DNA from 4 places in the Nonomuraea sp. NPDC050540 genome. Region 4 is predicted to be linked to each of the others. Evidence: riboswitches for the same ligand, from Rfam matches in the RefSeq annotation. Region 4 holds a riboswitch; each other region holds the start of a gene.
The links. A riboswitch is a leader RNA that binds a small molecule or an ion and turns the genes downstream of it on or off. The one in region 4 is predicted to bind cobalamin.

Region 1 (7,551 bases), on a different contig from region 4:
CGGCCTGCCGGCCAGCATCCTGCCCGGAACCCAGGTACTTCGCCTGGCCGTCCCCGGCTACTGCCAGGACGATCCCGCGCTGGCTCGGGTGGTGGACGAAGCGCACGCCGATGCCCTGCTCACCTCCTTGACCGGCCGGACCGTACGCGAGGCGCTGCCCGCCCAGGCCCGCGAGCTGCCGGTCACCGACGCGGAGGCCACCGCGCTGGAGCTGGCCGCGCTGATGGCGCGCACACACAGCCCGCTGGTCGCGATCGTCAGCGGGGATCGTCTGCTGGGGGCCGTCACTCTGCAGGCGCTCATGGACGGGCTGCTGGCCCGGTGACCGTGCTGGCCTGGCTGTCGGTTGCGGTCTTCCTCGGCGCCTACGCGCTGATCGCCACCGAACGCATCCACCGGGTCGCCGCCGCGCTCGGCGGCGCCGGGATCATGCTGCTCATCCACGCCAGCGACGCCGGAGCGGCGTTCTTCTCCGAGCGGACCGGTGTCGACTGGAATGTCATCTTCCTGCTGCTGGGCATGATGGTGATCGTCGGGGTGCTCAAGCAGACCGGCGTGTTCGAGTACCTGGCCATCTGGGCGGCCAAGCGTGCTCGCGGCCGGCCGTACCGGCTGATGGTACTGCTGGTGGTGATCACCGCGTGCGCGTCGGCGCTGCTGGACAACGTGACCACGGTGCTGCTGATCGCGCCGGTCACCTTCCTGGTGTGCCAGCGGATGGCGTTGCCGGTGGTGCCGTACCTGATCGCCGAAGCGATGGCCTCCAACATCGGCGGCGCCGCCACCCTGATCGGGGATCCGCCCAACATCATCATCGCCAGCCGGGGCGGGTTGTCGTTCAATGACTTCCTCGTGCATATGGCGCCGATGGTCACCGTGCTCATGGTGGTGTTCGCCGGACTGTGCAGGATCTTGTTCCGCAAGGTGTTCGTCTACGACCCGAAACGCGCCGCCGAGATCATGGGGCTCAATGAGCGGGAGGCGATCGCCGACCGCGCTCTGCTGTGGCAGAGCCTGGCTGTGCTGGGCCTGGTGATAGCGGCGTTCGTGCTGCATCCGGTGCTGCACTACGAACCCTCGGTGGTAGCGGTCCTGGGCGCCGGTCTGCTGGTGGCGGCCACCAAGGTGACCACGGAGCAGGCCATCGCCGAGGTCGAATGGCCCACGCTGGTGTTCTTCATGGGCCTGTTCGTCATGGTCGGCGCGCTGGTCGAGACCGGGGTGATCGGCCAGGTCTCCCGCATGGCGGTCGACGCCACCGCCGGTCAGCTCGGGCTGGCCACGATGGTGTTGCTGTGGGCCTCGGCCGCCTTGTCGGCCATCGTGGACAACATCCCCTATGTGGCCACCATGAGCCCGATCGTGGCCGACCTCGTCCAAGCCTCGGGCGGCAACGACAGCGCTCAGGTGTTGTGGTGGGCGCTGGCCTTCGGCGCCGACCTGGGCGGCAACGCGACCGCCGTCGGCGCTGCCGCCAACGTGGTCGTCATCGGCATCGCCGCCCGCAACGGCACCCCGATCAGCTTCTGGCAGTTCACCAAGTACGGACTGATCGTCGCCCTGGTCACCGTGGCGCTGGTCACCCCTTACTTGTGGCTGCGCTACCTCCTATGACAGGCCTGGGTTCGTCACAGCTGCGCCGGCCGCCGAGAGTGCTCATCTCCGCTTTCCGCCAAGGAGGTGCTCAGGTGGCCGCTTCTCGCGCAGCCTTCTCCGAGCGCCTCACCGCCGTCGCGTCCACACCGGCCGGGCTGGTGGAATACCGGCCGAACGCGGCGATCCGACGTACCCATCTCATCATGCTCCCCGTTCATGGGTGGTCGACATCACTGAGCCGCGCCGGGCACGCAGCCCAAGAAGCACGGCCAGGAGGATCGCGAAGGCGTTCCACGCCAGATAGATCCCGGGCAGCCCGAGGCCGAAGGTCAGGCCGAGCAGCCAGGAGAGTGGGATGAGCAGAAGGTAGTCGCAGGCGACGTTGGCCAGCATCACCGAGCGGGTGTCGCCCTGGGCGCGCAGGAAGCTGCCGGAGGCCATCGCGGGCACCATGGGCGCCAGGCTCAGCATGGCCAGCGGCACCACCTGCCAGGCCAGGGCGACGACCTCGGGGTTGTCGCTGAACCACGACAGGACCGTGGTACCGCCGAGCAGGAGCGACCCGGCCGGCACGGCGAAGACGATCAGCAGTAGCCGGGTCCCGGTGCGCCGCCGGTGCACCGCCCGGTCCGTCTGGCCCGCGCCGATCTCCTGCCCAGCCAGGATGACTACGGACGCCGAGGCCGAGGCCATCACGGTGAAGACGATGAGCAGCAGGTTGTCCACGATCCGGTACGCGGCCAGCTCCAGAGTGCCCATCCGGGCGGCGAAGCCTGCGAGCAGCGCCTCGTTGAGGTAGCCGACGCCCATCGCGCTCATCTCCGGCCAGCCGATCCGCCACAGTTCCCCGGCCACGGGCCGGCCGTCGGCGGCCACCCGGGGCAACCGGGCGCGGCCGTACACCAGCAGGAACGCGGTGCCGGCGACGGTGGCCGCCAGGGTGGCCAGAGCCGCGCCGGTGACGCCGAGACCCGCGGAGAAGATCAGCCACAGCCCGAGCGGCAGGTTCACCGCGTTGACCAGCAGCGCGTGCCACATCGCCGCCCGCGTCACCCCGACTCCGGAGCAGGCGCTCTGCAGGGTGAAGGAGGCGGCGGCGAACGGCACCGCGAACGCCAGCACCCGCAGGTACTCCACCCCCGGCCCCGCCAGCTCGGCGGAGGCACCCAGCAGGGTCAGCGCCGATCCGGCGACGGCGTACAGGACGGCGCCGATCGCGGCCCCGGCCAGGATCGAGGTGCCCAACCCCACGCGGACGACTCGCATCACCGCCGCGGGTGTGCCGGCGCCATGCGCCTGCGCCACTTTGATCTGCACGGCGGTGGCCCAGCCACGCACCACGACCAGGGCGATCAGGTAGACGGGCGCGGCCAGCGCGAAGGCGGCCAGCGCGGTCGTGGAGTATCGGGCCAGCATGACGGTGTCGACGACGTTGACGACGATCTGCGTCAGCCCCGCCACCAGCAACGGCACCGTCAGCGCCCACATCCGTCTCACAGCACGGCCCGTGCGGCCTCCAGGAAGGCCGGGTCGCGGTCGAGCAGGATGACCGTGTCCACCCGGGACTCCCGCCACACGGCGAGCCGCTCGGTCATGGCCTCGATCGGGCCGATCAAGGCCACCTCGTCGAGCAGCCGGTCGGGCACCGCGGCCGTGGCGGCATCACGGTCACCGGCGGCGAAGTGCTTACGGATGTCGTGAGCCGCGCCCTCGTACCCCATCTGGACGACCACGTCGGCATAGGTGTTACGCACGCCAGGCGAAGCCGCGCCGATCAGATGGGAGTAGAGCGGGCGTAACCGCTCCCGCCCCGCCTCAACCGTGTCAGCGTGCGCGACGTACAGAATGGGGCAGATCTTCACATCCCCCGGCGCGCGACCTGCCCCGGCGATGCCCGCGTCCAGCGGAGCCAGGATCGCGGCCTCGTGCTCGGGCGCGTACATCCCCGACAGCCACCCGTCGGCGAGCTCACCGGTGAGCGACAGGTTGCCGGGCCCAATGGCCGCCAGATACAGCGGAATGCGCGGCCAGAGCGGTGTCATCTCCGAGCGGATCGGCCGCGCCCGCCCCGTGGAGCCCGCACCCGTGTACGGCAGGCGGTACAGTTCGCCGGCGTACTCCACCCGTTCCTCGCGCGCGATGGCCTTACGCACGATCTCGACGTACTCCCGGGTGCGGCGCAGCGGCCGGTCGTACGGCAGGCCGTGCCAGCCCTCTACGATCCACGGCACCGACAGCCCGAGGCCGAGCTGGAACCGGCCGCGCGACAGCACGTCCAGCGTCATCGCGGTCATCGCCGTGGCGGCCGGTGTACGGGCCGGGATCTGCATGATCGCGGTGCCCAGCTCGATGCGCTCGGTCACGGCGGCCAGGTAGCCGAGCACGCTGACGGCGTCCGGTCCGTACTCCTCCACGCTCCACACGGAGTCGACGCCGATGCTCTCGGCGTGCCGGATCGCCGGCAGCACCTCCTCCATCGGCTCGCCGCCGTAGCCCATCGCAAGTCCGAGCCGCATGTCTTCGTCTCCTCCTGGGTTCACGCGAAGGGCAGGGGCACCGGTGTCAGATCTGATGACGGCGGGATCCGGCTCCCGCCCAGGAACGGAAACGCGGCCGGGGCGTTGCAGGACAGGCCGGGCACGATGACCCGGGCGACGTGCAGGTCCATGCCTGCGACGGTGAGGTCCACGGCGTAGGCCCGGAAGGTCGCCGCGCCCCTGGCGGGCGATCCTGCGGGGTGGCGCAACCGGTCGAGCGTCTCGCCCCGCAGGCGTTCATCCAGGTAGAGCTGGACGTGCAGGCGCACGTCGTTGACCGAACGCCAGCCGCGCCGCAGGTCGTCGAGGTAGCGGCGGTCGGCGCGGCGTGGCAGGTACGGTGGTCCGGGATCCAGGCGCAGCAGCACGCGGCCGGTCTCATAGGTGCCGATGGCCTCGGTGAACGCCTTGGCTGCGGCCTCCTCAGCGGTCTCCCGGCAGGCGCTGCCGAATCCCACGATCCCGCGCTCGCGGTCCTCGACGAAGACCCCGGCGACGATCGCCCCGAATTCCGATGGAATCTCCAGCGGCGTGACCGTCAGCCCGGACGTCGCCGCCTCGCCCAGCGCGGTGGCCAGCGGGCCCGTCTCGGGCACCGGGAGCGGGGCGGCTTCATGGCGGCCGGCCCACCAGAGCGTGACCGCGTCACGTTCCAGCACTTCACGCAGGGCCGCCCGCCTCGCCTGCTCCCGCGTCGGGCCGGCGGCGGTACCGGCCAGGACCGGGTAGTTGGTGTACGGCTCGCCGCGGCGTGGGCCGGTGAAGTAGTTGACGTAGACCAGCGAGGCGGGCACCAGGACCCGCTCCCCCGAGGTCAGGTCCTCGGCGGGCACCCAGGTGATCTCCAGTTCCCGGGTCATCGGGACGAACGGAAAGCCCTTGGCCGCGTACTGGGCGGGAGAATAGAGGGCGAAGTCCCGAGGGTCGAGTGCGGGTTCGGTCAGATCTCGGTGGGCGGCTCGGGTCAGGCCGCCGGGCACCTGGTTGGCGCAATGGCGCTCGATCGCCTCCCCGATCGCGGCCAGGCGAGCTGCGTCTTCGTCACCGAGGGCCGCGCCACCGGTCACCTCTGTCCCTTGAACAGCGGTGTACGAGACCATGCTGGCGACGACAGGGTGGCGTGGCCGGTCCCGGCGCACTTCGCGGATCATGAGCAAGACCTTCCTGGGTGTGCCGGGACCGGGAAATCAGGTCTTACTCGTCGTCGTCCTCACGCCACTCGAACGGCGAGTCCACCGCGGGGGTGTGGGACTTCAGGCAGGTCTGCGGGTCATCGGGTTCGGCGAAACCGTGGTGCGCCATGTGCGTCCTCCTTCGGCATTCTGCACAAGTGATGCAGTTGCGAACTCTTCGCAAGAACTTTAGGCACAGGCTCACCGGGATTTCAAGAATTCATTTGTCCAGCAGGGCGCAGTCCCCGCATTTATCGCCGTCCGGCACCCGGTAATAGAGACAGCACGTGGTGCGCCGGAACGCGAGTTCTGGAGAGGTGAGGGAGCCTTTCCCGGCCAGCCCGCCAGTGGCCAGCAGCAGGTTCACCAGCCGAGCGGCCCGGGGGGCGAGCTCCGGGCGGGCGGTTGCCACGGCACGTCCGGCTTCGGCGACGGCCGAGGCGGCGTTGCCATACAGGAGTCCGGGGGCGACTTTCACCCGCAGGCCGCGCGCGAACGGTTCGAGGTGGCGGCGCACCACCATGTCGTAGAGCAGGGCGGCGACCTGGCCTTCCGTCCCTGCATGCCATCCCGCGAGCGTGGGCAGCCGCAGGCGTGAGTCGTCGTCGGCGCGGTCGAGCCGGGTCAGGTCGGGGATGACTCCGCGGGTGAGCACGGCGCCCACGACAGGCGACCAGAGGCGCGCGGCGTGGCTCAGCTGGGCGATGGAGGCGCCGATGCGCAACTCGGCGGTGTCGTACCTGGCGGCGGTCGCCTCGACCAGATCGGTGAATCCGCGCGCGTAGTCGGCGCTCACGTCGTGCCATCCCGCGGGGTCGCCGCCAAGGTGCGGAGCGAAGAACGAACCGAATTCGGCGATTTCCTCGAGCGTGCTGCGGACGGACTCTTCCGACGCCGCTTCCATAACTCCAGGCTCCATTCTCAAAAAGGGCATGACTAAATGGCCGGACGGCAAATCCGGCAGTTTCTGGAGAGATCAGGGACTACTCACGGCGGGATCGAGCGGCCGACGGCACGCCATCGTTCTTCAGGCGCCATGGCCTGCTCCTCTCCGGGGAAATCCGCCCCAGGTCGTCGAGGAGGCGACCGCGTGAGTCTCCTGGCTCTCGGGTCGAGGCTCGTCCCCGCCTTCCCACCCCTCGGGGAAGGGTGGTGGCGTCGAGGGGATCCGCTCGCCGATCACAGTGGCGGGACCGCGCCGGAGTCACACCGGCTTCCTCAGTCCGCGCTCGCCTTTACCCGGCCATCATGACACGGATCCGGTCAGTTGGGCGGATATGAGGCGGGTGTAGGCGCCATCGCCGGTCAGGAGCCTCATGGGTGCCGGCCTCGGCGACGCGGCGGGATTCCCGTACCACGATGCGGTCGGCGGTCAGGATGGTGGACAGCCGGTGGGCGATGATCAGCGTGGTGCGGTCGGACGGACGGAGGACATGGCGGCCGCGACCTCCTGCTCGCTTTCGGTGTCGAGGCTGGAGACGGCTTCGTCCACGACGAGGATGGGCGCGTCCTTGAGGATGGCGCGGGCGATGGCGATGCGCTGGCGCCGGCCGCCGGACAGGCGGGTGCCGAACTCGTGGGCCTGGGCGGCCGTGGCGGCGGAGATGACGGACTGCGGCTGGGCGCCCTCGCCGCTTCGGCCGACAGGTCCGGGCATGCTGCTGCCTCACGGACTCGCGGTGCCGGCGCAGGATGGCGTCCGGGCCGACCACAAGCCGCAGCCTGTGCAGGACCGCGCGGGGCAGTGAGGTCAGGAGCTCCGCCGGGAAGAAGCGGTCCTCGGGAGCGAACCTCACCCGCGCACCGGCGCCGAGCTGCCGTTCCAAGACCATGACCTGGCCGGACGGGATTGTCGGCAGCCGCAGCGTTCGAGGACGGCTTACGAAATCGACGCCGCGTTGAGCGCGACGCCGAGGCTGGCCGCGGCGAGCATGAACGCGGCGGATGTTCCGACATACCGCTCCGGCTTGCTTCGGGACACCGCATTGGGGATGACGCTGAGCACGGCGAACCCGAACACCGCCCAGGTGCCGATACCCGCGACGGGGTCTGCCACCACGTCGATCCATCCGACACGGTCCACGACCACGACTGCGAACGCGACATAGAGCACCAGCGCGATACCGCTGCCAACCCGCAGTGGTCCCGGTAGGACCCGGTGCCGCCCACCCCATGCCAGGCTCCCCCATGGCGCGCCGCACACGAGGGCTAGTTGCAAGACCGACAGCAGCACGAGGACGACGATG
Region 2 (7,551 bases), on a different contig from region 4:
GGTCGGCCACCTGGCCTTCCAGATGGTCGACGCGCTCGGGCTCGAGGCCGCGCAGAAGGCCGTGGCCGGCACGTATGGGGCCGTCCACGTCTTCAAGGCGGTCAACGTCGTCATCATGGCCGGCTGGATCGTGCTGGCGGTCGGAGCCTTCCGCGCGAAGGCGTTCGGTCCCGGCGCGGTCGGCGTGGCCCGTTGCGTCGCGCTCGCGTCGGCCACCGGGCTGCCGCTCGGTGTGCTCAAGGGCAGCACGGACCTGCCCTCCCTGCTCGCCGTCGCCGGCCTGGTCGTGGCCTTGGCGCCGCTCGGGGTGAGCGTGCTGAGGCAGGCCGGCCCGGCGCCGCGGTGGTGGGCGGTGGCGCTGACCGTCGCGGCCGTCCCGGTGGCCTTCCTACTCGGGCTCAGCGGGTGAGCCCCAGATCTTGGGGTTCTCGTCCGGCTCGGGGAGCTTGGACAGGAGGTCGGCGATGCTGTCCCAGTTGGCGACCCGGACGAGGTCGCCCATGAGGCGTAGGCGTTCGGCGAGCTGTTCGTGGGCCTCGTCCAGATGGACCAGGCCCTTGGCGATCTGGTCGGTGTGGGCCTCGTAGCCGCGGGCGCCGCCGTCGCCCTTGAAGAACGTGACGCCCTCCTGGGTACCGCCCCAGAAGGCGCCGATGGCGGTCAGTTCCGCGGCGGCCCGCCGTACGTGGTCGGCCAGGTCGCGGCGCTCGGTGTCGTAGGCGTCGGCGACGGCGCGCAGCCGGGCGCGGTCGATTTCCATCCTGCTCACCCCGCGGGTTTGTGGGCCATCGTGAAGTAGAGGAGCATCCGGCCTAGCGTTTCCTTCCAGGTCGGGATCAGGTCCTCGCCGCCCTGGCCGTTCATGGCGTCGTAGCTGGGGCCGTAGCCGACGGAGCCGCCGGCCATGCGGCCGATGAAGTACTGCAGGTCGAGGTTCTTGGTCACGGCCCTGGCCGCGGGCATGGCCGCGTCGAAGGCGCCGTAGAAGGCCACCGAGGCGGCGAACTCCTTGAGCGCCTGCCGGGCGTTGTCGCCGAGCGAGCCCGGGTCCTCGCCCCGCGCCGCCTTGACCCCGGCGACCACGCCCACGTCGCCGATGGCGAAGAAGGCGCTGCCGATCGAGTACTCGGTCAGCTTGGCCAGCACGACCCGCGCGACCGCGTGCTCCAGGAGCTTCGACAGCAGCTTCGCCTGCGCCCTGCGCATGAGGAACTGCGTGATCTGGTACGCCGCCCCCGCCTGCCACGGGAACGTGGTGATGAAGATGAAGCTGGCGAGGTTGGCCAAGGCCATGGTCCAGTAGGCGTGCCGTACGGTCTCGACGATCTCGGCGAAGTCGTCGCAGGCCTCGGCGTTCGCCCGGCAGGCGGCGGCCAGTTTGCCCGGGTAGCCGAGGGCCGGCGGCATCGGGTGGAGGCCGGCGGTGACCGTCCTTTTGAAGGCGTCCACCCCCTCGCCGCTGTTGCGCCGCCAGACCGACTCGGCGGCGGGGTAGGTGTTGCCGGAGCTCTTCTCCACGCGTTCGGCCAGCCGTAGCCAGGTGTCTCGGGCCTGGCGGGCGCGGTCGGGGTCGCCTTCCGGGTAGTCGACCGCGAGCATCTGGAAGACGAAGGCGGTGATGCCGAGGGCGCCGAAGCCGTAGATGGAGGCGCGGGTGGGGTTGATCTTCATCGCAGCACGTCGGGGGTGAACGGCTCGGCCAGCGCTCTGGCCTGATCACCGGCGTCGCGGGCGGCCGCGGCGGCGGCCTGGAGGACGGCGGCGGCCAGCTCGTCGGAGCCGAGCCGCATGGCGCGGGGGTCGATGGTGAGCCCGGCCAGGGCGCCGGTCATGGTGGCCTCGGCGACGACCCGGCCCTCGGCGGCCTCACCCCGGCCGCGTACCTGCTCGATCTCTTGCTGGAGTCCCTGGAGTCGGGCGATCTCCCCGTAGAACTCGGCGAACATCCGGTCCAGCTCGTCTGTCATTCGGCCCAACGTAGATCGTGACACCGGTATTGGCAACTGAACTAGTAGGTAAAGCGTCTCACCTCACATTCAACAGAATCCGCCCTTCGTGCGTCTGGGATGTGATGGACAGAAGAAGGGTGAGGCCAGGGTGGACGACTTCGCGGCGTTCGTCGCCGAGCGCGCCGACGCGCTCCTGCGTTACGGGTACGTGCTCAGCGGCAACCCGCACGACGCGGCCGACCTGACCCAGGAGGCGCTGATCAGGCTGCACCGGGCCTGGCCGCGGGTGCGTGGCAAACGCGACCCGGAGAGCTACGTGCGGGTGACCATGGCCAGGCTGCACATCAGCACCTGGCGGTTACGGCGGCGCGAACGGCTCGGCTGGGACCTGCCGGAGACCTCGCACGAGGACGTTCTGCCCTCGGAGTCCGAGCAGGGGCTCTGGCAGGCGCTCGAAGGGCTGCCCAAGAAGCAGCGCGCCGTGCTCGTCCTGCGCTACTACGAGCAGCTGACCGACGCGGAGATCGCCGGGGTGCTCGGCATCTCCCAGGGGACGGTCCGCAGCCACGCCTCGCTCGGGCTGAGCAGGCTCCGCTCGGCGATCGACCGCCCCTCCGCCACGAACGGGAGCGCCCGATGACTCTGGAAGACGAGCTGCGCACCACCCTCGGACACGCCGCCGAGCGCGCGCCACACGCCCCCCAGGGCCTGCCCGCGCACATCGCCGGCCGGTCCAGGCGACGCAGGATCCGCGCGAACGCGCTGATGGCGGCGGTCGCGGTCGCGGTGATCGCCGGAGGGGCCGCGGTGGCGCTGCGCGGCGAACCTCCGCGGCAGCCGATCCCCGCGATCCGTCCCACCTCCACCCCGGCCCGGATCACCGAGGCCGAGCCGGTGGAGAAGGTGTGGCCGGCGGCCGTCACGAAGATCCCCGGCAAGCTGCGCGGCGGCGCGAAGATCCGCCCGCTGAAGCTGATCGGCGACCGGTCCGTGCTGTTCGAGACGTGGGAGAGCCACGAGAAGGCCAACGCGATCTACGCCTACGACCTGGAGGCGCGGACGAGCCGGAAGATCACCAATATCCGTACGCCGAAGGGTGTCTTCGCCAGCAACTGGACGATCGGCACGGACCGGGTCTTCTGGAGCACGATCGAGGACGGCGGCACCGGCCTGTGGTCGGTCCCGCTCGAAGGCGGGAGCACGGAGCGCCTGGCCACCGTGCCGGGACGGGTCGACACGATGGCGGTGGCCGGTGACCGGCTGGCGTTCTCCGTGATGGACGGCGGCGGCGTCTCCACCCTCCCCCTCGGGGGCGGGAAGGTGGAGGCGGTGCGGGGGGCCGAGCGGCACCACATCCTGAGCTGGCCATGGGCGGGGACGCCGAGCGATTACACGCCCAACGGCGAGACCAGCTACGAGGAGATCGTCAACGCCGAGACGGGCGAGACGAACAGGGCGGTGGTGCGCGCGGGCGAGACCTGGGTGCGGTGCGGCGTGCTCACCTGCGTCGGCGCCAGGCCGGACCGGACCGCTTTCATGCGCCTGCGCGACGGCACCCAGGAGCGGGACCTGCCCGAGATCCCTATGCCCGGAATCGCCGCGGACCGGTTCATGACGGTGCGGTTCGACTCGGCCGGCCGCGGTCAGGCGCTGCTCGACCTGGCCACGGGCCGCTCGGGAGACCTCGGCATCCGGCCCGGCGACGATGGCGGGATGCAGGTGGTTCACCCGGGCGTCGGCGACGGCCGGCTCGTGCACTATCCGCTCAAGGGCGAAAACGTGATCATCGACCTCTCGAAGATCACGTGACTGTTGACGAGAACCGGAGGAAAGGATACGTTCCGGTAGATTTCACGGCTGTCAGGGGAAATCCGGTGAGATGCCGGTGCGGACGCGCCACTGTATCCGGGACGTAGATCCCGGGAGCCAGGTCACCTCACGGCCGTGACCTCACCTGTTGGGACGCGTCATCCCTGAGGAGGCCTTGATGAGTGGTGGGACCACTTCGACGTCCGTGCCCTTTCCCCGTTTGCGGCCCTGGCTGCTGAGCGTGCCGTTGTTCCTGTTGATCGCGTACCTGGTCCTGATGGACAACGGCGCGGTCTCACAGACCGGCACCCTGCTCCACGAGCTGATGCACGACGGGCGCCACCTGCTCGGCGTGCCCTGCCACTAGAGGCCGGGCACGATGGTGCGCACCCTTGTGGTCAGAGGCCTGCTCCTGGGCCTGCTGGCCGGACTGTTCGCGGGCGCCTTCGCCTTCCTGGCGGGGGAGCCCCACGTCGACAGCGCTATCGCTTTGGAAGAGGCCGCGGCGGCGGCAGCGCCCGCCGCGCCCGCCGACGATCATCACGGTGAGGAGGCCGAGGTCAGCAGGCCGGTGCAGAAAGCCGGGCTGTTCCTCGCGACGGGCCTCTACGGTCTCGCCGTCGGCGGCATCTTCGGCCTGGTCGTGGCCGGGCTGCGCGGACGGGTCGGGCCCAGGTCGGACCCCGCCCTCGCGTTCGCCGCCGCGGGCACGGCCTATCTGGCGATCGTCCTGCTGCCCTTCCTGAAATATCCCGCCAACCCGCCCGCCGTCGGCGACCCCCACACGATCGGCAGCCGGACCCTGCTCTACGTGGTCATGGTGCTGGTGGGCCTGGCCGCCGTGGCCATCGCGGTCGCCAGTGGGCGCCGGGTCACCGGTGGTCCGTGGGCGCGCTGGAGCGTCACCGTCGTGACCTTCCTCGTGCCGGTGGTCGCCGCGCTGGCGCTGCTGCCGCGGGTCGACGAGGTGCCCGCGGGCTTTCCGGCCACGTTGCTGTGGGAGTTCCGGCTCGCGTCGCTGGGGACACAGCTGGTGTTCTGGGCGGCGTTCGGGGCGCTGTTCGCCTGGGCGGGCGAGCGCGCCGCCCGCCGGACCACCGCCGCCGTCCCAGCCGCCGCACCGAGCTGAGCGGAGTGCTTTTCGTACGGCATGCCAGCACACCAGGCATGCGCACAGCCTGCTTCCCGGCGCCGGAGCAGGCCGATCGCGCCAGCCTGGCGAAGGCCGCCCTTCTGGCCGGGACCGCCGACCTGGCCAGGACGGCGTCATACGCGGGACCCGGCATCCGGCCCGAGCTCCGCGAGCCCGGCGAACTCCGCGAGCCCGGCGTGCCCGGCGACGCGGAGCCCGGTGGGCTTGGGGAGATACTGACGGCCGGGCAGGCGGGGGCGGCGTTCGTCGCGCCGTCGGTGGCCGCGTTGCAGACCGCCTCGGCCATGGGGCTCGCGCCCATCGTGGTCGACGCGCTGGCCGAGGCGGATCACGGCCGGTGGGGCGGCCTGCCGTACACGCGGGTCGCCCAGGAGGAGCCGGACGCGCTCGCGAGCTGGCTCGCCGACCCCGGCGCGGCACCCCACGGCGGCGAGAGCCTCGACCGGATGACGGCGCGCGTCACGGGGTGGCTCGACGAGACGCGGGCCAGGTTCGACGGCCGGCGCGGGCGGCCGTTCCTGGTCATCTGCGACTCGGGAGTCATCCGCGCCGCGCTCGGCCACGCGCTCGGCCTGCCCCCGCTGCACGCCGCCCGTTTCGACCTCGCGCCACTGTCCACCACCGAGCTGGCCGTCACCCGCGGCGGCTGGCGGGTCGCCCACGTCAACCGGGACGCCCTCGAACACCGGAAGGTCACCTCTTGATCGCCACCTACCCGTTCAGCGCGGTCGTCGGGCTCGACGACCTGAAGCTGGCGCTGGTGCTCAACGCCGTCTCGCCCCGGGTGGGCGGCGTGCTCGTCCGCGGGGAGAAGGGCACCGCCAAGTCGACGATCGTCCGCGCGCTGGCCGCCCAGCTGCCGTCGGTGGACGTGGTGGCCGGTTGCCGGTTCGCCTGCGACCCGGCCGCGCCGGACCCGGACTGCCCCGACGGGCCGCACGACCCCGGCGAACACCGCCACCGGCGGCCGGCCTCCCTGGTCGAACTGCCGGTCGGCGCCTCCGAGGACCGGCTCGTCGGCTCGCTCGACGTCGAACGCGCGCTGACCGAAGGCGTGAAGGCGTTCGAGCCGGGACTGCTGGCGGGCGCGCACCGCGGCGTGCTCTACGTCGACGAGGTCAACCTCCTGCACGACCACCTCGTGGACCTCCTGCTCGACGCCGCCGCGCTCGGCACCTGCTATGTCGAGCGCGAAGGCGTGTCGGTACGGCACGCCGCCCGCTTCCTCCTGGTCGGCACCATGAACCCGGAGGAAGGCGAGCTGCGCCCCCAGCTCCTCGACCGGTTCGGACTGACCGTCGAGGTGAAGGCGTCGCGGGACCCGGACGAGCGGGCCGAGGTGGTACGGCGGCGCATGGCCTACGACGCTTCACCCGAGGAGTTCGTGGCGCGGTGGACCGCCCAGGAGTCCGCGCTCGGCGAGCGGATCCTGCGGGCCAGGGCGCTGCTGCGCGGCGGGGTCGCGCTGCCCGACACGCGGCTGCTGCAGATCGCGGCGGTGTGCGCGGGCTTCGAGGTGGACGGCCTGCGCGCCGACCTGGTCACGGCGAACGCGGCCATGGCGCACGCGGCCTGGCAGGGGCGGGACCGGGTGACGGAGGAGGACGTGCGGGTGGCGGCCCGGCTGTCCCTGCCGCACCGGCGGCGCCGGGACCCGTTCGACGCGCCGGGGCTGGACGAGGACCTGCTGGAGGAACTCCTGGACCGCCACCGGGGCGACGACGACCCTGACGGCGGCGGCACCCCTGACACCCCACCGGACGGCCCCGGCTCCCAGCCCGACCAGGGCGAGGCGGGACCCACGCCGGATCCCGGGCCCAACTCCCAGCTCGACCGGGGGGAAACCGGGCACAACTCCCAGCTTGACCAGGGCGAGGCGGGACCCACGCCGGATCCCGGGCCCAACTCCCAGCTCGACCAAAGAGGGGCGGCGGACCAGGAGGAAGGCGGGGACGACTCCTTGGGCGGTGTCACGGCGGTGGCCGGGGTGGGGGCGCCGTATCGGGTGCCGGTGATGAAGGTTCCCGGGCTCGGGGCCGGTGCTTCTGGGCGGAGGTCGCGGGCGCGTACGCCGCGTGGCAGGGCGACCGGGGCGCGGGTGCCGCACGGCAAGGTGAAGGATCTGCACCTGCCGGCGACTCTGCTGGCGGCGGCGCCGTACCAGAAGGAGCGGGGTCGGACCGGAGCCGGGCTGCTGCTGCGCGGCGGCGATCTGCGCGAGGTCGTGCGGGAGGGCAGGGAGAGCAACCTCGTGCTGTTCGTGGTCGACGCGAGCGGCTCGATGGCCGCGCGCAGGCGGATGACCGCGGTGAAGACGGCGGTGCTCAGCCTGCTGCTCGACGCCTACCAGCGCAGGGACAAGGTGGGGCTGGTGACGTTCCGGGGGAGGGGCGCGGAGGTGGCGTTGCCGCCGACGTCGTCGGTGGAGGCGGGGGCGGCGCGGCTGCGGTCGCTGCCGACCGGCGGGCGTACGCCGCTGGCCGAGGGGCTGGCCAGGGCGGCGGAGGTGCTGCGGGTGGAGCGGATGCGCGATCCCGACCGGCGTCCGCTGGTCGTGGTGGTGACCGACGGGCGGGCGACCGCGGGCGGTGACGTGGACGCGGCAGCCGGGCTGCTCAGGGGCGTGGCGTGCGTGGTCGT
Region 3 (7,551 bases), on a different contig from region 4:
TCGAGCATCGCCACGACGTGCGGGAAGGCGTCGCGGAAGAAGCCGCTGATGCGGACGGTCACGTCGATGCGGGGGCGGCCGAGCTCCTCCAGCGGGATCGGCGCGAGGCCCGCCACGCGGCGGGAGGCCTCATCCCATTCCGGGCGGATGCCCAGCAGCGCCAGGACCTCGGCCACGTCGTCGCCCGCGGTCCGCATGGCGCTGGTTCCCCAGACCGACAGGCCCACCGAGCGCGGCCAGTCGCCGGTGTCGGTGCGGTAGCGCTCCAGGAGCGAGTCGGCCATGGCCTGGCCGGTCTCCCACGCCAGCCGGCTCGGGACCGCCCTGGGGTCGACGGAGTAGAAGTTGCGGCCGGTCGGCAGGACGTTGACCAGCCCGCGCAGCGGCGAACCGCTGGGCCCGGCGGGGACGTACCCGCCGTTCAGGGCGTGCAGGACGTGGTCGATCTCGTCGGTGGTACGCGCCAGCCTGGGCACGACCTCGGTGGCGGCGAAGCGGAGGATGCGCTCCACCTCGGCGCTGGGCGCCACCGCCGCGGCGGCCTCCACCGTCCAGCCGCGTTCCTCCATCGCCTCCACCAGCGCGCGGGCGGTGGCCTCGACCCGGTCCACGTCCTTCAGCGACGCGCTGCCGTCCTCGGTCAGCCCGAGCGCCTGGCGCAGACCCGGCAGCGACTCCTTGCCCGCCCACATCTGCCTGGCCTGCAGGATCGCCAGCACCAGCCCCACCCGGGCGGGCCCCTCCGGCGCCTGGCCGAGCACGTGCAGGCCGTCGCGGATCTGCGCGTCCTTCACCTCGCACAGCCAGCCGTCCACGTGCAGGATGAAGTCGTCGAACTCGGTGTCGTGCGGCCGGTCGGCCATGCCCAGGTCGTGGTCGAGCCGGGCGGCCTGGATCAGCGTCCAGATCTGCGCCCTGATCGCGGGCAGCTTGGCCGGGTCCATGGCGGCGATGGAGGCGTGCTCGTCCAGGAGTTGTTCCAGGCGGGCGATGTCGCCGTAGGACTCGGCCCTGGCCATCGGCGGCACCATGTGGTCCACCAGCACCGCGTGCGCCCGCCGCTTGGCCTGCGTACCCTCGCCCGGGTCGTTGACCAGGAACGGGTAGATGAGCGGCAGGTCGCCGATCGCGGCGTCGGTGCCGCAGGAGGCCGACATCCCGGCCGACTTGCCGGGCAGCCACTCCAGGTTGCCGTGCTTGCCGACGTGCACCATCGCGTGCGCGCCGAACTCCGCCGACAACCAGCGGTAGGCGGCCAGGTAGTGGTGGCTCGGCGGCAGGTCGGGGTCGTGGTAGATGGCGATCGGGTTCTCGCCGAAGCCGCGCGGCGGCTGGACCATGACCACCACGTTGCCCGCGCGCAGGGCCGCCAGCACGATGTCGCCCTCGTGCACGAACAGCTCGCCGGGCGGCGTACCCCAGTGCCGTTCCATGCCGGCGCGCAGGTCCGCGGGCAGTGTGCGGTACCAGCGCTCGTAGTCGGCGGCGGGGATGCGCACCGGGTTTCCCGCCAGGTGTTCCTCGGTCAGCCAGTCCTGGTCCTGGCCGCCGGCGGCGATCAGCGCGTGGATGAGCGCGTCGCCGTCCTGCTCGGCGACCCCGGGGAAGCCTTCGCCGAGGTCGTAGCCGGCCTCGGCCAGCCTGGCCAGCAGCCCGACCGTGCTCGCGGGGGTGTCCAGGCCGACCGCGTTGCCGACCCTGGAGTGCTTGGTCGGGTACGCCGACAGCATGACCACGAGCCGCCGCTCGGCCGGCGGCGTGTGCCTGAGCAGGCCGTGGCGCACCGCGATCCCGGCCACGCGGCGGGCTCGCTCGGGGTCGGCCGTGTAGACGGTCAGGCCGTCCTCGTCGATCTCCTTGAACGAGAACGGCACCGTGATGATCCGGCCGTCGAACTCGGGGATGGCCACCTGCGAGGCGGCGTCGAGCGGGGACAGGCCGTCGTCGTTGTCCTCCCACTCCTTCTTGCCGCTGGTCAGGCAGAGTCCTTGCAGGATCGGGACGTCCAGGGTGGCCAGCGCGCCGACGTCCCACGCCTCGTCGTCGCCGCCCGCGCCCGCGGTGGCCGGACGGGAGCCGCCCGCCGCCAGGACGGTCACGACCAGGGCGTCGGCGGTGCGCAGGACGTCGAGGAGCGCCGGTTCTGCCGTTCTGAGCGAGGAGCAGTACACCGGCAGCGGCCGGCCGCCCGACTCCTCGATCGCCCGGCACAGGGACTCCACGAACGCGGTGTTGCCGGCCACGTGGTGGGCCCGGTAGTACAGGACGCCGATCACGGGGCCCTCGGTGGCCTTGGAGTCGCGCTCCAGCGGGCCCCAGGAGGGCATGGGGGCCGGTGGGGCGAAGCCGTACCCGGTCAGGAGGACCGTGTCGGACAGGAAGCCGTGCAACTCGGCGAGGTTGGCGGGGCCGCCGTGCGCGAGGTAGGCGTGCGCCTCGGCGACGACGCCCGCGCTCACCGTGGACAGTTCCATCAGCTCGGCGTCGGGGGCCTGCTCGCCGCCGAGCACGACGACCGGGCGTGGGCCGGCGAGCAGCGCGTCGAGGCCTTCCTCCCACGCGCGGCGGCCGCCGAGCAGCCGGACCACGATCAGGTCGACGCCGTCCACGAGCGCGGGCAGGTCGTCGGTGAGCAACCTGGCGGGGTTGCCCAGGCGGTAGTCAGCGCCGCTGGCGCGCGCGCTCAGCAGGTCGGTGTCGGATGTAGAGAGCAGCAGAACGCCAGGCACGCCGCAGTCCTCCCTCGGGGTCCTCGCCCCGTTCGCAGGTGTCGCGACGGCAGGAGTCTCCTGGCTCCCGGATCCATGCTCACCCCGGCCTTCCCGCCCATCGCTGGACAGTGGCCTGTGGTGGGGTTCGCTTCCCGGTCACAGTGGCGGGACCGCGCCGGTTTCTCACCGGCTTCCTCCCATTGCCGTCGCCTAAGGGTGAGCCTACTGGCGTTACCATCCTCATCGTGTCCATAGCCGACTTTTCCGGACGTCTCCGCCCAGATGCCTGTCCGGGAGCGCTACAGACGCACGCCGCGGCGGACGGCCCGCTGGCCAGGATCCGCCTGCCCGGCGGTGCCATCACCCCAGCTCAGCTGCGTGAGCTGGCCGCCTTTGGCGCGAGCGGGATCGAGCTGACCTCGCGCGCCAACGTCCAGGTGCGTGCGGTGGAATCTCCGGCGGTCTTCGCCGACCGGATGGCCGCGGTGGGCCTGTTGCCCTCGCCGACGCACGAGCGGGTGCGCAACATCGTCGCCTCGCCGCTCGGCGGGCGGCTGACCGGCTTCGCCACCCACCCTCTCGTGGAGGCGCTGGACCACGCCCTGTGCGCCGACCCCGCCTTGGCCGGCCTGCCCGGCCGCTTCCTGTTCGCCCTGGACGACGGCACCGGCGACGTCGCCTCGCTGGGCGCCGACGTCACCCTGGTCAAGGACGGCATCCTGCTGGCCGGTACGCCCTTCTCGACGCCCGGCGCCGGAGTGGACATCCTCCTGGCCGCCGCGCGAGCCTTCCTGGCCGAGCGCGCGGACAGCGGCGCCTGGCGCGTCGCCGAACTCCCCGACGGCCCCGCCCGCGTCGCCGCCCGCCTCAGCGCCGCCCGCGTCCAGGCCGCCGCCGCCGCGGTGGCCTCCCCGGTGCGGGCGCGCGGGGCCGGGGTGGTCGCGCTGCCGGACGGGCGGGTGGCGGTGGAGGCCGTGGTCCCGCTCGGGCGCCTGACCGCGGCCCAGGCGCGCCTGCTCGCCGACCTCGATGTCCCGGTACGGCTCACGCCCTGGCGTACCGTCGTGCTCCTCGACCTCGCCGAAGCACCCGACCTGACCGGATCCGGCCTGGTCACCGACCCGGACTCCCCCTGGACAGGGGTGAGCGCGTGCACCGGCAGCCCCGGCTGCGCCAAGTCCCTGGCCGACGTCCAGCACGACGCCGCCCAGTGGGTGGCCGCCCGTGAGCGCCGCCCGGAACTGCCCGTGCACTGGGCAGGCTGCGAGCGCCGCTGCGGCCTGCCCAAGGGCCGGGTCGTCGAGATGGTCGCGACCGGCGACGGATACCAAGAAAGGCAGAAGTGAGCGACTACATACGCGACGGCGCCGAGATCTACCGGCGTTCGTTCGCCACCATCCGCGCCGAGACGGACCTGTCCGGGCTCCCGGCCGACGTGGCCCAGGTGGCGGTGCGGATGATCCACTCATGCGGGATGACCGACCTGGTCGGCGACCTCGGCTGGTCGCCGCGCGTGGTCGGGGACGCGCGCGCGGCGCTCGGGGCGGGGGCGCCGATCCTGTGCGACGCCATGATGGTGGCCTCCGGCGTGACCAGGCGCAGGCTGCCCGCCGGCAACGAGGTGATCTGCACGCTCGGCGCGCCCGGCGTGGCCGAACTGGCGGAGAAGCTCGGCACCACGCGCAGCGCGGCGGCGCTGGAGTTCTGGCGCGACCGGCTGGACGGCTCCGTCGTGGCGATAGGCAACGCGCCCACGGCACTGTTCCGGCTGCTGGAGATCGTCGCGGAGGGCGGGCCGAGACCGGCGGCGGTGCTGGGGATTCCCGTGGGGTTCATCGGCGCGGCCGAGTCCAAGCAGGCGCTGGCCGAGAGCGGGCTTGAGCACCTCGTGGTGCGCGGCAGGCGCGGCGGCAGCGCGATGACGGCGGCGGCGGTCAACGCCATCGCCAGCGAGGTGGAGTGATGGAACACAACGAGCGCGCGGCGGGCAGAGAGCCGGCGGCGGACAGCGAGCGGGCGGCGGGCGCCGGGCGGCTTTTCGGGGTGGGGCTCGGACCTGGGGATCCGGAGCTGATCACGGTGAAGGCGGCCAGGCTGATCGGCGAGGCCGACGTCATCGCCTACCACGCCGCCCGGCACGGACGCAGCATCGCCCGTTCGATCGCCCTGCCGTACCTGCGGGAAGGGCAGATCGAAGAGTTGCTGCTCTACCCGCTGACCACGGAGACCACCGACCACCCGGGCGGCTACCAGGGCGCGCTGGACGACTTCTACGTCGAGTGCGCCGCCAGGCTCGCCGCCCACCTCGACGCCGGGCGGACGGTCGTGGTGCTGAGCGAGGGCGACCCGCTCTTCTACGGCTCCTACATGCACATGCACAAGCGCCTGGCCCACCGCTACCCGACCGAGGTGGTGCCGGGCGTCACCTCGATCAGCGGGGCGTCGGCGGTGCTCGGCCGTCCCCTGGTCGAGCGGGACGAGACGCTGACCGTGCTGCCCGGCACCCTGCCCGGCGAGGTGCTGGCCGAGAAGCTGCGCGCCACCGACTCGGCGGCGGTGCTGAAGCTGGGCCGTACCTTCGAGAAGGTACGCGACGCGCTGGCCGAGGCCGGACGGCTGGACGACGCCTGGTACGTGGAACGCGCCACCATGGGCGCCCAGCGGGTCGCGCCGCTGAAGGACGTGGATCCCGAGGGCGTCCCGTACTTCTCGCTGGCGCTGCTGCCGAGCCCGGCCGAGCACACGTTCGTGCCCGAGAAGCCGGCGGGGCAGGGGCCGGGCGAGGTCGTCGTGGTCGGGCTCGGGCCCGCCGGGCGGCCGTGGCTCACGCCGGAGGCGCAGGAGGCGCTGGCCGCCGCCACCGACCTGGTCGGCTACGGCCCCTACGTGGACCGCGTCCAGCCGAACCCGCGCCAGCGCCGCCACCGCACCGACAACCGGGTCGAGGCCGAGCGGGCCAGGCACGCGCTGGAGATGGCGCGCGACGGCGCCCGGGTGGCGGTCGTCTCCTCCGGCGATCCGGGCGTGTTCGCGATGGCCAGCGCGGTGCTGGAGGCGGCGTCCGACTTCCCCGGCGTGCCGGTGCGGGTGGTGCCGGGGCTGACCGCCGCGCAGGCCGTGGCCGGGCGGGTGGGGGCGCCGCTGGGGCACGACTACTGCGTACTGTCCCTGTCTGACCTGCTCAAGCCGTGGGAGGTGGTGGCCGAGCGGCTGCGCGCCGCGGCGCGGGCCGACCTGGTGCTGGCGTTGTACAACCCGGCCTCGCGCAGCCGTACCTGGCAGGTGGGCGCCGCGCGTGACCTGCTGCTTGAGCACCGCGCGCCGGGCACACCGGTGGTGATCGGCCGCGACGTCGGCGGGCCGCGGGAGTCGATCACCGTCACCACGCTGGCCGGTCTCGACCCGGCCGACGTGGACATGCGCTGCCTGCTGATCATCGGCTCCTCGACCACCCGGGTGAGCGAGAGCGGCGCCGTCTACACCCCGCGCCGCTACCCGGCCTGAACCCAGGCCGCCGCCTCGCCCGCGCTCTCCACCAGCCGCACCCCCGCGGGCAGCGGCGGCCGATCCACCATGATCACCGGGAGTCCCGCCTCCCGGGCCGCGACCAGCTTCGCGCTCGTCATGGAGCCGCCGCTGTCCTTGGTGACCAGCACGTCGAGGCGGTGCCCGCCGATGAGCGCGCGCTCACCCTCCACGGTGTACGGCCCGCGGTCCAGCAGCACGTGCGCGTTCGCGGGCACCGGCGGCTCGGGCGGATCCACCGATCTGGCCAGGAACCACATCGAGGTGAGCCCGGCGAACACCGGCAGGCTCCGCCGTCCCGTCGTCAGGAACACCCGCCCGCCGGGGAACTCCCGGTCCAGTTCGCCGGCCGCCGCGGGCAGGGAGGGCACGCGGCGCCACCGGTCGTCCGGCCCCTCCTGCCAGCCGGGACGGCGCAGCACCAGCAACGGCACCCCGGCCAGGGCGGCGGCCTCGGCGGCCGAGGCGCTCATCCGCTCGGCGAACGGGTGGGTCGCGTCCACGAGCCTCTCGACCCCTTCGGCCGCGATCCACCGGGCCAGCCCGTCGGGGCCGCCGAACCCGCCCTCGCGCACCTCGCCCACCGGCAGCCGCGGATTCGTGACCCGCCCGGCCAGCGACGACACCACCCGCATGCCGGAGGGCACCAGCTCGGCGGCCAGCGCCCTGGCCTCCGCCGTACCCCCGAGAATCAGCACCCCGCCGCGGCGCGAGCCCGCGACGGGACGCGAAGGCGGACCCATGGACGGACCCGCAGGCGGGCGCTCGGAAAGACCTCCGGGCGGATCCACGGGCGGGTCCACGGGCGGATCCGCGGGCGGGCCTGTGGGCGGGGTCACGGGCGGGGTCATGGGCGGGGTCGGGCGGCGCTGTACAGGTGGCTGTCGGGGAACTCCGAGGCCGACAGCACCCGGCCCACCACGATCACCGCCGTGCGCTTCACCCCGGCCTCGTGCACCCGGGCGGCGATGTCGGACAGGGTTCCGCGCAGGATCAGCTCGTCGTCCCTGCTGGCCCGCGCCACCACGGCCACCGGGCACCCGGCGCCGTAGGACGGCAGCAGTTCCTCGACCACCTGGTCGATGCGCTGCACGGCCAGGTGCAGCACCATCGTGGCGCCGCTCGCCCCCAGCGTGGCCAGGTCCTCGCCCGGCGGCATCGGCGTGGCCCGCCCGGACACGCGGGACAGCACCACGGTCTGCCCGACGCCCGGCACGGTCAGCTCCCTGCCCAGCGCCGCCGCCGCGGCGGCGAACGCGGGCACCCCCGGCACCACCTCGTACGGCACGCCGATCGCGTCCAGCCGCCGCATCTG
Region 4 (7,551 bases):
GCCGCCGCGTTCCTCGGCGGCCTGTTCTCGCTGGTCAGCCCGTGCGGCGCGATGCTCCTGCCGGCCTTCTTCTGCTACGCCTTCCCGACCGGCCGGGCGCTGGCGGGCAGGACGGCGCTGTTCTACGCCGGGCTGTGCGCGGTGCTGGTCCCGCTGGGCATGGGCTCGGCCCTGGCCAGCCGGGTCTTCTACGGCCACCGCGAGCTGCTGGTCACGGTGGCCGGGTGGGCGCTGATCGGCTTCGGCGTGCTGCAGATCGCCGGGCAGGGCTGGACGCTCGGGCCGGTGGAGCGGCTGCGCTCCCGGCTGGGCGGCGACTCGCCCTGGGCGGTGCTGGGGCTGGGCGCGGTCTCCGGGCTGGCCGGGTTCTGCGCGGGCCCGATCCTGGGCGCGGTGCTCACCGTGGCCGCGGCCTCGGGTGACGCGGTGCGGGGGGCGGTGCTGCTGGCCGTGTACGCGGCCGGGATGGCGGCGCCGCTGCTGCTGCTCGCCCTGCTGTGGGAGCGCTACGACCTGGGGCGGCGCCGGTGGCTGCGCGGACGCGGGGTCGAGCTGGGGCCGGTCGGGATCGGCCGGCTGCGGATCGGCCCCGTTCGCCTGCACACGACCTCCACGCTGTCGGGGCTGGTCTTCGTGGCGCTCGGCGTGGTGTTCCTGGTGACCGACGGCACCGCCGCGCTGGCCGGGCCGGTGCCGGAGGGTTTCGAGGACCGGGTCGGCGCGTGGGCGGCGGGCGTACCGGATCTGGTGCTGGTCGGGGCCGGGGCGGTGGCGCTCGTCGCGGCCACCGTCTGGGGTCTGGCCCGCGCCCGCCGATGACCGGACGGGGACGGCCCAGCCAGGCTCCGGCTGACCAGGGCCAGAAGCCAGCCCGGGACGAGGCCCGGGAACAGGAGCAGGGCGGGTCAGGCTTCGGCTGACCAGGACGTCGTCTGGGGGCCGGTCGGCAGGTCCACGCGGAAGCGCGGCAGCGACTCGGGATGGTGCTCGCGCACGTACCCGACCAGGTGCTCGCGCACGTCGCACTTGAGGTCCCACGCCGAGGCCGAGTCGGCGGCGCTCATCAGCGCGCGCAGCTCCACCAGGCCGTTGGGCAGCACGTCGGTCACCTGGAGGGTCCAGTCCTTCTGGTCCCAGAGCGGGTTCTCCTGGATGAAGCGGTACAGTTCCTCGCGCAGGGCGTCGACCGGCACCGCCCAGTCCACCCGCAGGTGAACCACCGCCAGGACCCGGCTGCCGTGCCGGGTCCAGTTCTCGAAGGGGTTCGTGGTGAAGTACGAGACCGGCAGCACCAGCCGCCGCTCGTCCCACAGCCGCAGGACGACGTAGGTGAGCGTGAGCTCCTCGATGCGGCCCCACTCGTTGTTGACCACGACCACGTCGTCCAGGCGCAGCGCGTCGCTGAAGGCCAGTTGCAGCCCGGCCAGCATGTTGCCGATCGTGGACTGGGCGGCGATGCCGACGATCGCGCCGGCGATGCCCGCCGAGGCGAGCAGACCGGCGCCGAGCGCGCGTACCTGCGGGAAGGAGAAGAGCATCGCACCGAGCGCCACGACGATGATGACGGCGGTGGCGACCCGGCGGACCAGCGCGATCTGCGTCATGATCCGCCGGGCGCGGCGGTTGCGCTCGCCCTCGACCAGCACGAGGCGGTCGAGGATGACATCCGTGACGGCGTAGGAGGCGCCGACGATCAGCCAGGTGACGCAGGCGATCGTGATCAGCCCGAGCACCCGGTCGACGCTCTCGCCGATCGTCCGCTCCTGGGGCGTCCCGCCGAACATGGCGGGCACGAAGGCCACGTTGGCCGCGATGACCACGGCCGTGGCGTAGCCCGCCCACGTGCAGTGCTCGACGAGGTGCCTGGCCAGGCCCCACTTGGCGCCCGCCCTGGACAGCAGCCTGCGGGCCACCTCCACGACGATGATCGCCCCTGCCACCGAGAGGGCCAGGATCGCCCAGGTCGACACAGTCACTCCTCACCTGTCGCGAAAAATCACACTCCCCCTATGGTGCCGGAGATCTCAGAAGGACTCGTCGAAGGACACGTTGCCCTCGACCGCGACCTGGTAGGCCGACACCCTGCGCTCGAAGAAGTTGGCGAGCTCCTGCACGTCCTGGAGCTCCATGAACGCGAACGGGTTGGCGGTGCCGTACTTCTTCTTCAGGCCGAGCCTGGACAACCGCTGGTCGGCCACGTACTCCAGGTACTCGCGCATGTGCTCGACGTTCATGCCGCCGATGCCGTCGCCGCACAGGTCGCGGGCGAAGGCCAGTTCGGCCGTGACCGCCTCCTCGATCATCTGGGTGACCTGCTCGCCCAGTTCGTCGTCGAACAGGTCCGGCTCCTCGGCGCGCACGGTGTCCACCACGCTGAAGGCGAACTCCATGTGCATCGACTCGTCGCGGAAGACCCAGTTGGTGCCGGTGGCCAGGCCGCCGAACAGGCCGCGGGAGCGGAACCAGTACACGTAGGCGAAGGCGCCGTAGAAGAACAGGCCCTCGATGCACGCGGCGAAGCAGATCAGGTTGAGCAGGAAGGTGCGCCGGTCCTCCCGCGTCTCCAGCCGCTGCAGGCTGGACAGCGAGTCGATCCACCGGAAGCAGAACTCGGCCTTGTCGCGGATGGAGGGGATGTTGTCCACCGCGGCGAACGCCTTGACCCGCTCGTCCGGGTCGGGCAGGTAGGTGTCGAGCAGCGTCAGGTAGAACTGCACGTGCACCGCCTCCTCGAACAGCTGCCTCGACAGGTAGAGGCGCGCCTCAGGAGCGTTGACGTGCTGGTACAGGTTGAGTACCAGGTTGTTGGCCACGATGGAGTCGCCGGTGGCGAAGAAGGCGACCAGGCGGTTGATCAGGTGGCGTTCCTGCGGCGACATCTTGGCCAGGTCGGCCAGGTCGGAGTGCAGGTCCACCTCCTCGACCGTCCACGTGTTGCGGATGGCCGCCCGGTAGCGCTCGTAGAAGTCGGGGTAGCGCATCGGACGGAGCGTCAGGTCCATTCCGGGGTCTAGCAGCATTACTGACACGCCTCGCAGTACTCGGGGTTCTCCAGGGAGCAGGCGATCGCTTCCTGGACGGGGGTCGTCTGAACGGTGGTCTGCGCGATCCGGGTGGCCGGTCGTGAGCGCAGGTAGTAGGTGGTCTTGATGCCCTTCTTCCAGGCATAGGCGTACATCGAGGAGAGCTTGCCGATGGTGGGCGTCGCCATGAACAGGTTCAGCGACTGCGACTGGTCGATGTACGGCGTGCGCGCCGCGGCCAGGTCGATCAGCGCCTTCTGCGGCAGTTCCCACGCGGTGCGGTAGAGCACCTTCAGCTCATCCGGGATGCCGGGGATGTCCTGGACGGAGCCGTCGGCCCGCTTGATGGCGTCGCGCAGGTCCTGCGTCCACAGCCCGCGCTCCTGAAGGTCGCGCACCAGGTACCGGTTGACCTGCAGGAACTCGCCCGACAGCGTCTCGCGCTTGAACACGTTGGACACCTGCGGCTCGATGCACTCGTAGCACCCGGCGATGGAGGCGATCGTCGCCGTCGGCGCGATGGCGATCATGAGCGAGTTGCGCAGCCCGGTCTCGGCGATCCTGGCGCGCAGCGCGTCCCAGCGCTCGGAGGCGCCGACGCCGTAGTGGTCGGGGTGCAGCACGCCCTGGGCGGCGCGGGTGTCGTCGTAGGACGGGTGCCGGCCCCGCTCGACGGCCAGATCGGCGGAGGTGGCGTAGGCGGCGAGGGCGATCTCCTCGGCGATCCTGGTCGACAGCGCCAGCGCCTCCGGCGAGTCGAACGGCAGGCGCAGCGCGAAGAACACGTCGGCCAGGCCCATGACGCCGAGCCCGATCGGCCGCCACCGCTTGTTCGCCTTCTCGGCCTCGGGCGTCGGGTAGAAGCCCAGGTCGATGGTGCGGTCGAGGAAGCGCACCGCGGTGCGGACGGTGCCGGCCAGGCGCTCCCAGTCCAGGCCGGCGCCGGTGACGTGGGCGGCCAGGTTGACCGAGCCGAGGTTGCAGACCGCGGTCTCGCCGTCGCTGGTCACCTCCAGGATCTCGGTGCACAGGTTGGACAGGTGGATGACGTTCTCCGGCCTGGCCGTCTGGTTGGAGACGCGGTTGGCGGCGTCCTTGAAGGTCATCCAGCCGTTGCCGGTCTGGGCGAGCGTGCGCATCATCCGGCCGTACAGGGTGCGGGCCGGCATCTGCCGCGTGTACAGGCCCTGCGCCTCGGCGGCGCGGTAGGCGGTGTCGAAGGCGTCGCCGTACAGGTCGGTGAGGTGCGGGACCGTCTTGGGGTCGAACAGCGACCACACGCCGTCGGACTCCACGCGGCGCATGAACTCGTCCGGCACCCAGTTGGCGAGGTTCAGGTTGTGGGTACGGCGGGCGTCCTCGCCGGTGTTCTCCCGCAGCTCCAGGAACTCCTCGATGTCGGCGTGCCAGGTCTCCAGGTAGACGCAGGCCGCGCCCTTGCGCCGGCCGCCCTGGTTGACGGCGGCCACGGAGGAGTCGAGCGTGCGCAGCCACGGCACGATGCCGTTGGAGTGCCCGTTCGTGCCCTTGATGAGCGATCCGCGCGAGCGGACCCGGGTCCAGGAGATGCCGATGCCGCCGGCGTACTTGGACAGGCGGGCGACCTGCCCGTACCGGTCGTAGATGGACTCCAGCTCGTCCCGGGGCGAGTCCAGCAGGAAGCACGACGACAGCTGCGGCCGGCGCGCGCCGGAGTTGAACAAGGTCGGAGAAGACGGCAGATAGGACAACGTCGACATCAAGGCGTACAGCTCGGCGGCCTCGCCGACCGTCTGGGACAGGCCGCAGGAGACGCGGAGCATGAAGTGCTGCGGGCGCTCCAGCACCTTGCGGGTCTCGGGGTGGCGCAGCAGGTAGCGGTCGTAGACGGTGCGCAGGCCGAAGTACTCGAACCGCTCGTCGGCGTCGGCGTCGATGAGGGCGTCCAGCTCTTCACGATTTTCCCGGACGAAACCGGCGAGCGCGTCCTGGATGAGCCCGGCCGCGTGCGTGGCGGCGACGGAGTCCGAGAACGAGCGGACACCGTGGCCCGCCGCCTCGTCGGCGATCTCCTCGGCCAGCAACCGTGCGGCGACCCGGGAGTTGGCCGGGTCTGCGATCACGCGCGCCGCCGCCTCCTCGATGGCCAGCCGCCGATCCATCTCAACGATCTGCGTCACGTGCAACACTCCTCGCGAGCGAGCTTTCCCCCTGCGAGGGCACGCGAGAGCGCACACGGCAAGTACGGAGATCCCCCGGCCGCGCAGCCCCCGGGCCCTCCCTCGAGGCCCAATGGACAGGACAACCGCTGGCAGGTCTTCGGGCTCGCGGGCGTCTCAACGCGTGAGTCCTACTGGCCGTCGCTTCCCGGACCAGGGTCCAGTGCTGATGACGGCGGTCGTTCCCGCTTACCGCTGCGGGGCAGCCCTGGAATCGCACCAGGTTCCCTTTTGCTCCGCCTCCGGGGAGGCGAACCAGCGACAGTGCAGGATCCTACATCTAGTGGCCGATCCCGCAACTATCCCCGGTATGTTGTGCTCGGCGTGTCGAGCATGCCGAGTTCACGGAGTACTCTGCGGGTACGGGCGGACTCGGTGGCCAGCCATGTGGAGAAGTCGTCGCCGCTGAGCGGGATGGCCTCCCAGCCCCCGTTACGGCAGGCCTCGTGCCACGGCGCCGACCGGGTCGCCTCCTCCATCATGCGCACCGCGGCGCCCCGCCGTTCGCCGTCCATCGCCGCGGGCCCGACCACCGCGCACCAGTCGGCGAAGTCGACGCGAACCCCGCACTCCAGGAGCGTGGGGGCGTCGACGCCGGGGACCCGGGCGGCCGAGGAGACGGCCAGCGGCCTGATCCGGCCGGAGTCGAGCCGGGCCCGCCAGTCGCGCAGCCGCCCGGTGGCCGCCGCGACCTTGCCGCCCTGCATGGCCGCCGCCACCTCCTGGGCGCCCGGGTAGCCGGTGTAGTCGATCTTCCTGACGTCCACGCCGAGCCCCTGCGCCACCAGGCCGAACAGCAGGTGATCGGGCTCGCCCAGGGGCCCGCCGGCCAGGTAGGTGCGCTCCGGCTGGGCCAGCAGGTGGGCGGCGAAGGCGTCGAAGTCCTTCAGCCGTGAGTTGGCCGGCACCACCAGCACCTCGACGTTGCCGGTGAGCCTGGCCAGCGGCGTGGTGGCGATGTGCATGGGGCGCTGGTCGTTCAGCTCGGCGGCGGCCAGCGCGGGCAGGCCGGTGACGGTGACGGTGGTCGTGCCGCCCGTGCCGGTGGCGGGGTAGCCGGTCCTGCGCAGGGTGCGGTAGAGCGCCTGTGCGACCGCGGCCCATCGCTCACCGCCGGGGACGACGCCGACGGGGCCGAGGCCGTTCGCGCCGCCACCCGCGCCGGCGCATCCGGAGACACAGGCGGCCAGGCCGAGCCCGAGTGCGAAGAACTGCCGACGCCGCATGATGCCCCTCCCCGAACCCCGATAGACCTCCCATTACATGAGGTTATTGACAGATCACACGGTGTTACACATCGGGGGGCACTCTTCACGTTTCATCGGCCGGCAGCGCGAACAACCTGATGTAGAGCGGGCGGGCGTCCGGGGGCGCGTCGTCGGCCTGGTGACTGTACTTGGACAGCAGCGCGATGTACTCCTCGAAGAAGGCGTCGAACCCCTCCTTGGTCATCCGGCCGAACCCCCGTGAGGCCTTGGCCCAGTCGGGATCGCGCCGGTAGGCGGCCCCGAAGCGGTCCATCAGCGCGCGGTCCTCGGCCATGCCGATGCGGTAGAACTCCTCCAGCACCGCGCGGCTCTCCGGCGCCACGTCGCGGAAGTTCGGCGTGCGGATGTCGCGCGGCATGTCGGCCTTGCGCCACCAGCGCTCGCGGCCGGCCGAACGTTCGGGAATCTCCTCGATGAAGCCGTACTTCTCCAGCTGGCGCAGGTGGTAGCTGGTCGTGCCGGTCTTGGCGCCGAGCAGCTCGCCCAGCGTGGTGGAGGTGGCGGGGCCGTGCACGTTGAGGTGCGACAGCATGCGCCGGCGCATCGGATGGGCCAGGGCCTTCAGACGCTCGTGATCGTCGAGATACAGCGGCGCCCCATCCTCATCCCTCATGAGGAGAGAGCTTAGTCCTGCCGGATGATTTCTGCAGACATGTCTTTGCCGACAGATCTCTGCAGAGTAGCGTCGGCAGCATGAAGAGGTTAGTGATCATGTTGTTCGCGCTCGTCTGCGCGTTCGTTCCGGCCGTTCCCGCGCTGGCCGCCGACGGGCTGACCGTCACCGAGGTCTCCTTCCGCGGCAGCGGCGGGCTCCAGATGCACGGCAGCGTGCTGGTCCCCTCCGGCGCGCGCGGGCCGCTGCCCGGCCTGGTGCTCGTGCACGGATCAGGCGGCGGCACCCCGCGTACGAAGCTGATGACCGAGGCCGAGGCCTTCGCCCGCCAGGGCCTGGCCGTGCTGGTCTACGACAAGCGCTCCGAGGGCTACTCGATGACCGTCCGCGACTACGGCCAACTGGCCGGCGACGCGCTCGGCGCGCACGCGGCCCTGCGCGCCTTCGCG

Region 1: linked by a shared signal. The riboswitch ahead of ACIBI5_RS37890 ((2Fe-2S)-binding protein) and the one ahead of ACIBI5_RS05445 (ribonucleoside-diphosphate reductase subunit alpha) in region 4 are both predicted to bind cobalamin.
Region 2: linked by a shared signal. The riboswitch ahead of ACIBI5_RS32990 (CbtB-domain containing protein) and the one ahead of ACIBI5_RS05445 (ribonucleoside-diphosphate reductase subunit alpha) in region 4 are both predicted to bind cobalamin.
Region 3: linked by a shared signal. The riboswitch ahead of cobN (cobaltochelatase subunit CobN) and the one ahead of ACIBI5_RS05445 (ribonucleoside-diphosphate reductase subunit alpha) in region 4 are both predicted to bind cobalamin.

What each region holds. Positions count from the first base shown of each region.
Region 1 covers NZ_JBITHA010000014.1:133,036-140,586, forward strand. The annotation lists gene ACIBI5_RS37865 (CBS domain-containing protein) at 1-325, shown strand, start outside; gene ACIBI5_RS37870 (ArsB/NhaD family transporter) at 322-1,614, shown strand; gene ACIBI5_RS37875 (MATE family efflux transporter) at 1,798-3,084, opposite strand; gene ACIBI5_RS37880 (LLM class F420-dependent oxidoreductase) at 3,090-4,112, opposite strand; gene ACIBI5_RS37885 (YcaO-like family protein) at 4,133-5,284, opposite strand; gene ACIBI5_RS37890 ((2Fe-2S)-binding protein) at 5,526-6,209, opposite strand; cobalamin riboswitch at 6,377-6,577, opposite strand; gene ACIBI5_RS37895 (ATP-binding cassette domain-containing protein) at 6,708-6,962, opposite strand; gene ACIBI5_RS37900 (hypothetical protein) at 7,185-7,551, opposite strand, start outside.
Region 2 covers NZ_JBITHA010000011.1:71,600-79,150, reverse strand. The annotation lists gene ACIBI5_RS33020 (hypothetical protein) at 1-409, shown strand, start outside; gene ACIBI5_RS33015 (hypothetical protein) at 389-760, opposite strand; gene ACIBI5_RS33010 (hypothetical protein) at 766-1,671, opposite strand; gene ACIBI5_RS33005 (YbaB/EbfC family nucleoid-associated protein) at 1,668-1,967, opposite strand; gene ACIBI5_RS33000 (SigE family RNA polymerase sigma factor) at 2,098-2,589, shown strand; gene ACIBI5_RS32995 (hypothetical protein) at 2,586-3,758, shown strand; adenosylcobalamin (AdoCbl) riboswitch at 3,788-3,935, shown strand; gene ACIBI5_RS32990 (CbtB-domain containing protein) at 3,964-4,125, shown strand; gene ACIBI5_RS32985 (CbtA family protein) at 4,138-4,887, shown strand; gene ACIBI5_RS32980 (histidine phosphatase family protein) at 4,926-5,615, shown strand; gene ACIBI5_RS32975 (magnesium chelatase subunit D family protein) at 5,612-7,551, shown strand, end outside.
Region 3 covers NZ_JBITHA010000011.1:61,198-68,748, reverse strand. The annotation lists gene cobN (cobaltochelatase subunit CobN) at 1-2,729, opposite strand, end outside; cobalamin riboswitch at 2,760-2,965, opposite strand; gene ACIBI5_RS32955 (precorrin-3B synthase) at 2,957-4,057, shown strand; gene ACIBI5_RS32950 (precorrin-8X methylmutase) at 4,054-4,674, shown strand; gene ACIBI5_RS32945 (precorrin-2 C(20)-methyltransferase) at 4,674-6,215, shown strand; gene ACIBI5_RS32940 (cobalt-precorrin-6A reductase) at 6,203-6,979, opposite strand; gene cobM (precorrin-4 C(11)-methyltransferase) at 7,084-7,551, opposite strand, start outside.
Region 4 covers NZ_JBITHA010000001.1:1,201,627-1,209,177, reverse strand. The annotation lists gene ACIBI5_RS05460 (cytochrome c biogenesis CcdA family protein) at 1-819, shown strand, start outside; gene ACIBI5_RS05455 (mechanosensitive ion channel family protein) at 906-1,970, opposite strand; gene ACIBI5_RS05450 (ribonucleotide-diphosphate reductase subunit beta) at 2,025-3,020, opposite strand; gene ACIBI5_RS05445 (ribonucleoside-diphosphate reductase subunit alpha) at 3,020-5,182, opposite strand; cobalamin riboswitch at 5,295-5,496, opposite strand; gene ACIBI5_RS05440 (Bug family tripartite tricarboxylate transporter substrate binding protein) at 5,521-6,447, opposite strand; gene ACIBI5_RS05435 (ArsR/SmtB family transcription factor) at 6,533-7,102, opposite strand; gene ACIBI5_RS05430 (alpha/beta hydrolase) at 7,183-7,551, shown strand, end outside.